Regions from separate parts of the Arthrobacter sp. BF1 genome, predicted to be linked through region 2. Evidence: predicted binding sites of a transcription regulator. Region 2 holds the regulator's gene; the other holds the start of a gene.

Region 1 (4,207 bases), 1.7 Mb from region 2:
GGGCCGGAGCCCACCATCCCACGGTGTTGAAGTCGGGGAGGCAGCCGATGACGAACGTGGAGGCGCCCATCAGCAGCAGGGTGAACATGAGGACCTTCCGCCGGCCCACGCGGTCGCCGAAGTGACCGAGGATCACGGCGCCAATTGGACGGGCCACATAGGCAAAGCCGAAGGTGGCGAAGGACATGATGGCCGCGTTGGCCCCGGCGTCCGGGAAAAAGACCGTGGGAAAGATCAGGGCTGCCGCGGAACCGAAGATGAAGAAGTCATAGTATTCGACGGCGCTGCCCAGGAAGCTGGCGAGGGCTGCTTTCTTTGGCGTCCCGGCCGGGGCAACGGTGCCCGGCCCCGCGGACGGAAGTGTCTGGCTCATGGAGTTCCTTTGATGTGACGACATTGTCGCGGATGGATCTGGAGAAGCGCAGCCGCACTGCCTGTGGTGGCGGAGCGCGGTGCGGCTGGTGTCCGTGGAAAGACCCGGACCAGTAGCCACATGGTGGGAGCTACTTGTGCGATATAGCAATGATGGCTGTGAGCACTGTCACTTGTCAAGAAAATAATCACCATCTAGAAATAGCTCTCACAATGTGGCAACATCGAGTTATGAGTGTGAACCAAGCCACAGCCGACGATGACGTCTCCGCCGCACCCGATCTACGCCCGGACCCGGACCCGAAGCCGGATCTACGCCCGGACCTGGACCCGGGGCCCGGCCCGGCCGAAGCAAAGGCGCCCAAGGGTGACCGCACCGACATGGTGGGCAAGGCCCTGGGCCTGCTGGTCCTCCTGGGGGATGAGCCCCGCGGTGCCAGCGCCGCTGAGATCTCGCGCCGCGCCGAGCTCCCTTTCAGTACCACCTACCGCCTGCTCGGTTCCCTGACCCGGGACGGCTTTGTGGACTACGAGCCGGACGGCCGCCGCTACCACCTGGGCCTGCGCATCTTTCAGCTTGGCCAGCGGGTTTCGCAGCACCACGGCTTCGCGGGTGCGGCCATGCCGGTCCTTCGCCGCGTGACCGAGCAGACGGGCGAGGCCACCATCCTCAGCGTCCGCGACGGCCACCATCACCTGACGGTCAACAAGGTGGACGGTCCGCAGATGTTCCGGGTCACCAGCGACCCCGGGCATCTGGGCGCCCTGCACGCCACCGCGGTGGGCAAGGTCCTCGTGGCGTTTGCCGAGGATGCGGAGCGGGAAGCCCTGATCGAGGAACTGGAACTGGAACCGCTCACCGGACGCACCGTCACCGACCGTGCCGCCTTCCGCGCGGAAATGGAGCAGGTCCGCCGGCAGGGATATGCGGTGATGGACGAGGAAAACGAGGACGGGATGCGCGCGGTGGCTGTGCCGCTGCTCAACTCCCAGGGCCACGCCTTCGCATCGCTCGCCACCGCTGTCCCCGTGTTCCGCCTCAGCATGGAAGCCCTCCTGGCGCACGTACCCCTGCTTCGGGATGCCGCCGCCGAACTCGCCGCGCGGCTGCCGCAGCGGTAAAGCAGCACCCGTGTTCGCATGTAGAACAAGCGTGCGATAAGTGAACATCTACTGTACTGTAATCCCTATCACCTGGCCCGCCGCGTCCGCCCTGAGCGCCGCCGCCCGTCACGTGCCGTATCAAAGGAGCTGCCCGGATGAGCAATCGAACTGAGTCCTACCTTGTGGGACTGGTCGGCGACGGCGTCACGCCGTCACTCACTCCACCCATGCACGAACGCGAAGGCGATGTCCAGGGCCTGCGCTACCTGTACCGCCCCATCGACCTGTTGGAACTCGGACTGCCAGGCGAGGCCGTCGGGGAACTGCTCAAGAGCGCCCGCAGCCTCGGTTTCAACGGACTGAACATCACCCATCCCTGCAAGCAGCTGGTCCTCCAGCACCTTGACGAAGTCTCGCCGGATGCCCGCAGGCTCGGCGCCGTCAACACCGTGGTGATCGAAGGGGGCCGTTTCATCGGCCACAACACCGACTTCTCCGGGTTCGCCGCCGCCCTGGCGTCCGGCCTTCCGGGCGCGCAGCTGGACCGCGTGGTCCAGCTCGGCGCAGGAGGCGCCGGCTCGGCCGTCGCCTACGCCCTGCTCACCGCCGGCGTGAAGGCGCTGGATCTGGTGGACACCGACGCCGCCCGCTGCGCGGCACGTGCCGCCGAGCTGTCCGGCTTCTTCCCGGACCGCACCATCACACCGCGTACGACGGCGGAGCTGCCGCAGCTGATGCCGCTGGCCGACGGTCTGGTGCACTGCACGCCTGTTGGCATGGCCGCCCATCCTGGCGTCCCGCTGGACCTGGACCTGCTCGAATCCCGGCACTGGGTAGCGGACATCGTCTACCGGCCCATCGAGACCGAGCTTGTCCTGGGTGCCCGTGCCAAGGGCTGCGAGGTCCTGGACGGCGGGCGGATGGCCGTGGGCCAGGCGGCGGACTCCTTCCGGATCTTCACGGGACTGGAAGCCAACGCGGACCGCATGCGCGGCCACTTCCTCGAGCTCGTGGCCCAGGAAGAGGTGGCCGCCTGATGCGCACCGGAATCGCCACGGTTTGCCTCTCCGGCACGCTGAAGGAAAAGATGCAGGCCTGCGCCATTGCGGGCTTCGACGGCATTGAGATCTTTGAACAGGACCTGGTCACCTCGCCGCTAACGCCCGAGGACGTCCGCAAGATGGCGGCCGATCTTGGCCTTACGCTGGACCTCTACCAGCCGTTCCGTGACTTCGACAGCGTGTCCGAGGACCTGCTCGCCGCCAATCTGCGCCGCGCCGAAGGAAAATTCAAGCTCATGGCGCGGCTGGGCATGGACACCATCCTGGTCTGCTCCAACGTGGCCACCGCCAGCATCGACAGCGACGACCTCCGGGCTGAGCAGCTCGGCCGGCTGGCTGCACTGGCAGGGGATCACGGCGTCAAGGTCGCCTACGAGGCATTGGCCTGGGGCAAGTACGTCAGCGACTACGAGCACGCCCACCGGCTGGTTGAGGCCGTGGACCATCCCAACCTGGGCACTTGCCTGGACTCCTTCCACATCCTGTCCCGCAACTGGGACACGGCCCCCATCGAAGCCTTCAACGCGGAAAAGATTTTCTTCGTCCAGGTAGCGGATGCACCCAAACTGTCCATGGACGTCCTGTCCTGGAGCCGGCACTACCGGGTATTCCCCGGCGAAGGACAGTTTGAGCTGGCCAAGTTCATGGGCCACGTGGTCCGTGCCGGGTACAGCGGGCCGGTGTCATTGGAAATCTTCAACGATGTCTTCCGGCAGTCGGACGTGGAGCGCACCGCCGTGGACGGCATGCGCTCGCTCATCTGGCTGGAGGAACAGAGCGCCAAATGGCTCGACGCCAACGCGCCGGTGCTGGCGGGCGCCGCAGGCACAGTTGCTGGTGGTCCTACGGCCCCGTTCCGCCGTCGTTATCCCATGGAACTTGCCACCCTTCCCCAGGTGGCCGAACCGGCCGGCTACAACTTTGCCGAGGTCAAGGCCGCCGACACCAAGGGCCTGGAAACGGTCCTGGGCCAGCTCGGCTTCGAATTCAATGGCCGGCACCGCACCAAGGACGTGCAGCTGTGGACCATGGGCCACGCCCGGGTCATCGTCAACGAGGCGTCCGGTTCAGCGGACAACACGGCGGACGCATCGCCTGCCATCGCCGCTCTGGGGTTCGACGTCGATTCCCCCGTGATTGCCTCCGCCCGGGCCCAGCAGCTCAAGGCCCCCGCGGTTCCGCGCAAAAGCCAGGCCAACGAGGAAGTGTTCCAGGGCTTTGCGGCGCCGGACTCCACCGAGATCTTCCTATGCCAGGGCAATCCGGACGGCACCGCGGCCTGGACCAGCGAGTTCGGCGAGGGGCTCGAAGTTCCCGCCGCAGGTGCCACCGCGGTGATCGATCACGTCAATCTCGCCCAGCCCTGGCAGCACTTTGACGAGGCCGTCCTGTTCTACACAAGCGCTTTGGCCCTGGAACCGCAACCGTTCGCCGAGGTGCCCAGCCCCACCGGTCTGGTCCGTTCGCAAGTTATGGCCACCGGCGACCGCGCCGTGCGGCTGGTGCTGAACCTGGCACCCCTGATCCAGCAGGACGGCGCCTCCGGACCCGATGCGTCCGGAACGGCCGCCCGGAGAACCTACCAGGAACACATCGCGTTCGCCGTGGGCGACCTGGTGGCCACAGCCAGGGACTGCAAGGCCCGCGGCCTCGAGTTCCTGCAGATCCCG
Region 2 (4,207 bases):
CCTTTTAACGCAGGAGTGGTAGGGCGCGCTAAGGCGCCGGTACTTCAAGTCTAGGCGGGGAGCTTCGCTTGGCTGGCCAGGATGCCCTCAAGGGAGGTCAGGAAGGCTGTGGTCTCCCTCTCAGTTCCCGCCGTGACCCGCAGGTGGCCGGGAATCCCGACGTCGCGAATCAGCACGCCCGCGTCCAGCAATTGCTGCCAGACCTCGTGCGGGCTGTCCAGGCCGCCGAAGAAGACGTAATTGGAATCCGAGGCCGCCGGCTTGAGGCCCATCCGGGTCAATTCCGTGACTATCCGGTCCCGCTGTTCCTTGATGTCCTGGACGTCCGCCATCAGGGCGGTCCGGTGCTGGAGGGCGGCCAGGGCCGCGGCCTGGGTGATCGCGGAGAGGTGGTAGGGCAGCCGGACCAGGCGGAGGGCATCCGTTACCTCCGGCGCCGCCGCCATGTAGCCGAGGCGCGCTCCGGCGAGGGCAAACGCTTTGCTCATGGTGCGGGAAACAATCAGGCGTTCCCTGCCCGGCAGCAGGGTAAGGGCACTGGGCGTGCCGTCATGGGCAAACTCGTGGTAGGCCTCGTCGACGATCACGATGGTCTGGCTGGCCTCGCCGGCGGCGTACACGGCCTCCACTACGTCCAGCCCAAGCCCTGTCCCGGTGGGGTTGTTGGGCGAACACAGGAAAACGATGTTCGGCTGAAGTTCCTTGACCTGAAGGGCGGCTGATTCGGCACTAAGTCCGTACCCTTCAGCGCGCTGACCGACGATGTATTCGGTGTCGGTGCCGCTTGCCAGCAAGGGGTACATGGAATACGTGGGCGGGAACCCGAGGGCCTTACGACCCGGGCCGCCGAATGCCTGCAAGATTTGCTGAAGGACCTCGTTGGAGCCGTTGGCGGCCCACATGTTAGTGGCATCAAGTCCGTGGCCCAGGTACTCGGCCAGCGCTTCGCGGAGCTCGGTGAATTCACGGTCCGGGTAGCGGTTGAGCCCGGTTGCTGCTTCCGTTACAGCTGCCGCGATGGCGGCCTGCACATCCGCCGGAACGCCATGGGTATTCTCATTGACGTTCAGCAGGATGGGAACATCCAGCTGCGGGGCACCGTAGGGGGTAAGCCCGCGAAGGTTGGTCCGGAGGGGAAGTCGGTTCAGACGCTCTAGCTGGTCATTCACCTGAACAGTTTAGTTCCGAAGGAGACTGCCGGAAAATGTGACGGCCACCAGCGGACCTGTCCCTGCGTCAACCGGCCCCTCGCCGGCGGCTAACGGGTGGGGACAAAGAGCTGTTGGCCCGGCACCACGCCGCCGCCCGTGAGGTTGTTCAGTTGAACAATGTCCGCAATGACGTCCCGGGCGTCGCGCTGGGGTGCTGCCGTGCCCGCAATGGCCCAGAGGGACTGTCCGGGCTGGACGGTCACCGTGATGGTGGGGGTGACGGAGAGATCAGCTGCGGAATCCGCCGCCTTTGCCGGCGAGGTGAGAAAACCAGCCAGCGAGAGAAGGAGCGCAGCAAGGAGCACCAGCGGGATGCCGATGAGGACAACCCGGCCCCTGCGGGTCAGACGGAGCGGCGGCAGGGATTCCCTGCGCTGCTGTGACGTCAGGTGCTCGACGGAAACGAACTGCGGACGGGAATCCTGTGAAGCAGATGTAGCTGACATGAGATGAGCCCTCCTGGACCATACTGTGCTGCCCGGCGTGGCCTCCACGTCGCCAATGCCCCGAGGCTCCCGCCTCCGCATTCGGCGGATATTCGAATCCGCTGGCAACGAGTCGAACACATATTCGAACTTTGCTTCCTCAGTTTTAGCACTTATCACCGAACATTGTCGAGACTCGCTAGAACAAATGTTTGAAAAAGCTATGTGGCTGGCCTACGTTTGGATCAAGGATCAACCACTCGTGTAGTTGATCAGCAGGGTCTGACATTCAAAGCAGCCCGGACATTCCGGCGAGGAACGCCGGACCGGATCCGGGGCAACCGAAAGGCATTGGCGAACATGGCAGCACCAGCCGCCGAGGGCAAGGCGACTCCGCAGGGCCGCCAGCCCCAGAGGACCCCCAAGGGGCTCACTGCCCGCCAGAAGAAGATCCTGGAAACCATCCAGCGTTCCGTCAATGACAACGGCTACCCGCCCTCCATGCGGGAAATCGGAGACACTGTCGGCCTGGCCAGCCTTTCGAGCGTCACCCATCAGCTCTCCCAGCTGGAAAAGCTGGGCTACCTCCGCCGTGACCCGAAGCGTCCGCGCGCCATGGAGGTCCTCATGCCCCTAACGCTGGACGGGGGCGCCGGCAAAAACGGTGCCTCGGTCAAATCCGCGGCCCTGCACAGCCTCGGCGGTACTGTCACCGAACTTCCCACTGCCATGGACACTGCCATGGTGCCGCTGGTTGGCCGCATCGCGGCAGGCGGACCGATCCTTGCCGATCAGGTGGTGGAGGACGTGATGCCGCTGCCCCGCCAACTTGTGGGGCAGGGTGAACTATTTATGCTGCGCGTCGCCGGCGACTCCATGGTGGACGCCGCCATCTGCGACGGCGACTGGGTAGTGGTCCGCCGCCAGGCGGACGCCGCCAACGGGGACATCGTTGCGGCCCTGTTGGACGACGAAGCCACCGTCAAGACCTTCCGCCAGCGCGACGGCCACACGTGGCTGTTGCCCCAGAACACCCAGTACGAGCCGATCCTTGGTGATCACGCCACGATCATGGGGAAGGTCGTCTCGGTCCTGCGGTCGCTGTAGCCTCAGGCGCCCTTCCCGGCCAGCCTTTCGAGTGCCGCGAATGCCGTCTTGCGGTCCGTGGTGGGCCAGAACGGCGGGAGCGCAGCGCGCAGGAAGCCGGCGTAACGCTCCGTGGCAAGACGTGAATCGAGTACGGCCACCACTCCTTTGTCCCCCGTCGAACGGATCAGCCGGCCTGCCCCCTGGGCCAGGCGGATGGCCGCGTGCGTGGCGGAAACTGCCATGAAGCCGTTGCCGCCGGCCTGCGCCACGGCGCGGGAGCGGGCGGTCATGAGCGGATCATCGGGCCGCGGGAACGGAATGCGGTCGATCACTACCAGCCGGCACGATCCACCGGGAACGTCAACACCCTGCCACAGCGACATGGTGCCGAACAGGCAAGTATCGGGCTCGTCCGCGAACTGCTTCACAAGCGCCGTCATGGTCGAGTCGCCCTGGCAAAGAATGCTGAGCCCGAGCCGCGGGCGCATCGCCTCAGCCGCCTCTTCGGCAGCACGGCGCGACGAAAAGAGGCACAACGCACCGCCGCCGGAAGCCCGGATCAGCGCCTCCAGCTCGTCCAGGGCCTCCGGTGACGCTCCGCGACCAGGTTTGGGCAGGTGCCCGGCGACATAGAGGATCCCCTGCTTGGGATAGTCGAACGGTGAGCCGACGTCGATGCCGGTCCAGCTCGGTGCGCCCTCCCCTACCAGCCCCAGGCCTCCGGCGGCCGGTTCGAACGCCGAACCGATGGCCAAAGTTGCCGAGGTGAGCACGACGGTGTGGCCTGCGAACAACCCCTCACGCAACTTACCGGCGACACTAAGCGGGGCTATGTTGATCAGCGCAGGGGCTGTCTCGTCGGGCTGCGAATAGCCCTGTTGCGGATCGAAGGAGCTGGCGCGGGAAAACCAGACGACTTCGCGGTTCTCGCGGGCAACGATGAGGCGTTCACACAGTTCAAGGATCAGCATCAGCCGCGAGCGGGCAAGCTGCCGCCCGCCGTCGGCCGTTTGGCTGCCGTCCCCCTTGGAATCTGACAGGGCGGCCCGGCAGGCCTCCCGCAACTGATCCACGCAGTCCAACTGTTCGTCGTCGAGCCCGTTGGGCAGCAGCCCGTTCGGGACGCCGGCCAGGGCGAGTTCGAGGTTGGCAGCGGCCGCATTAAGGGCATCAACAGTGATGGCGGTGTGCTTACGGGCGCCGGCCGCCGCCGCGTGGACCATGGCAACGGAGAGCTGCCCGGAGACCGCGCCGGTGACCCGGTCCTGGAGTTCGTGGGCCTCGTCCACCACCACAACGTCGTATTCGGGCAGCACGGCAAGGCCCTCAAAGGCGCTGACCGCCAGCATGGCATGGTTGGTGACCACAACGTCAGCTTCGGCCGCGTCGTGGCGCGCCAATTCGCTGAAGCATTCGGCCGCCATCGGGCACTTCTGCGCCCCCAGGCATTCCATCGACGTCACCGAGACCTGCCGCCAGGCG

Evidence for each region. Region 2 encodes LexA, which represses DNA repair genes until DNA is damaged. Its sites were predicted from a motif close to TCGAACANNTGTTCGA; they were not measured.
Region 1: the regulator LexA is predicted to act here: its motif matches at 1,516-1,531, upstream of AC1MCD_RS19675 (shikimate dehydrogenase).

What each region holds. Positions count from the first base shown of each region.
Region 1 is NZ_CM155271.1:4,184,783-4,188,989, reverse strand. It holds gene AC1MCD_RS19685 (MFS transporter) at 1-373, opposite strand, end outside; gene AC1MCD_RS19680 (IclR family transcriptional regulator) at 754-1,494, shown strand; gene AC1MCD_RS19675 (shikimate dehydrogenase) at 1,632-2,513, shown strand; gene AC1MCD_RS19670 (bifunctional sugar phosphate isomerase/epimerase/4-hydroxyphenylpyruvate dioxygenase family protein) at 2,513-4,207, shown strand, end outside.
Region 2 is NZ_CM155271.1:1,557,987-1,562,193, reverse strand. It holds gene AC1MCD_RS07345 (histidinol-phosphate transaminase) at 51-1,169, opposite strand; gene AC1MCD_RS07340 (LysM peptidoglycan-binding domain-containing protein) at 1,259-1,657, opposite strand; gene lexA (transcriptional repressor LexA) at 1,997-2,743, shown strand; gene AC1MCD_RS07330 (ATP-dependent DNA helicase) at 2,746-4,207, opposite strand, start outside.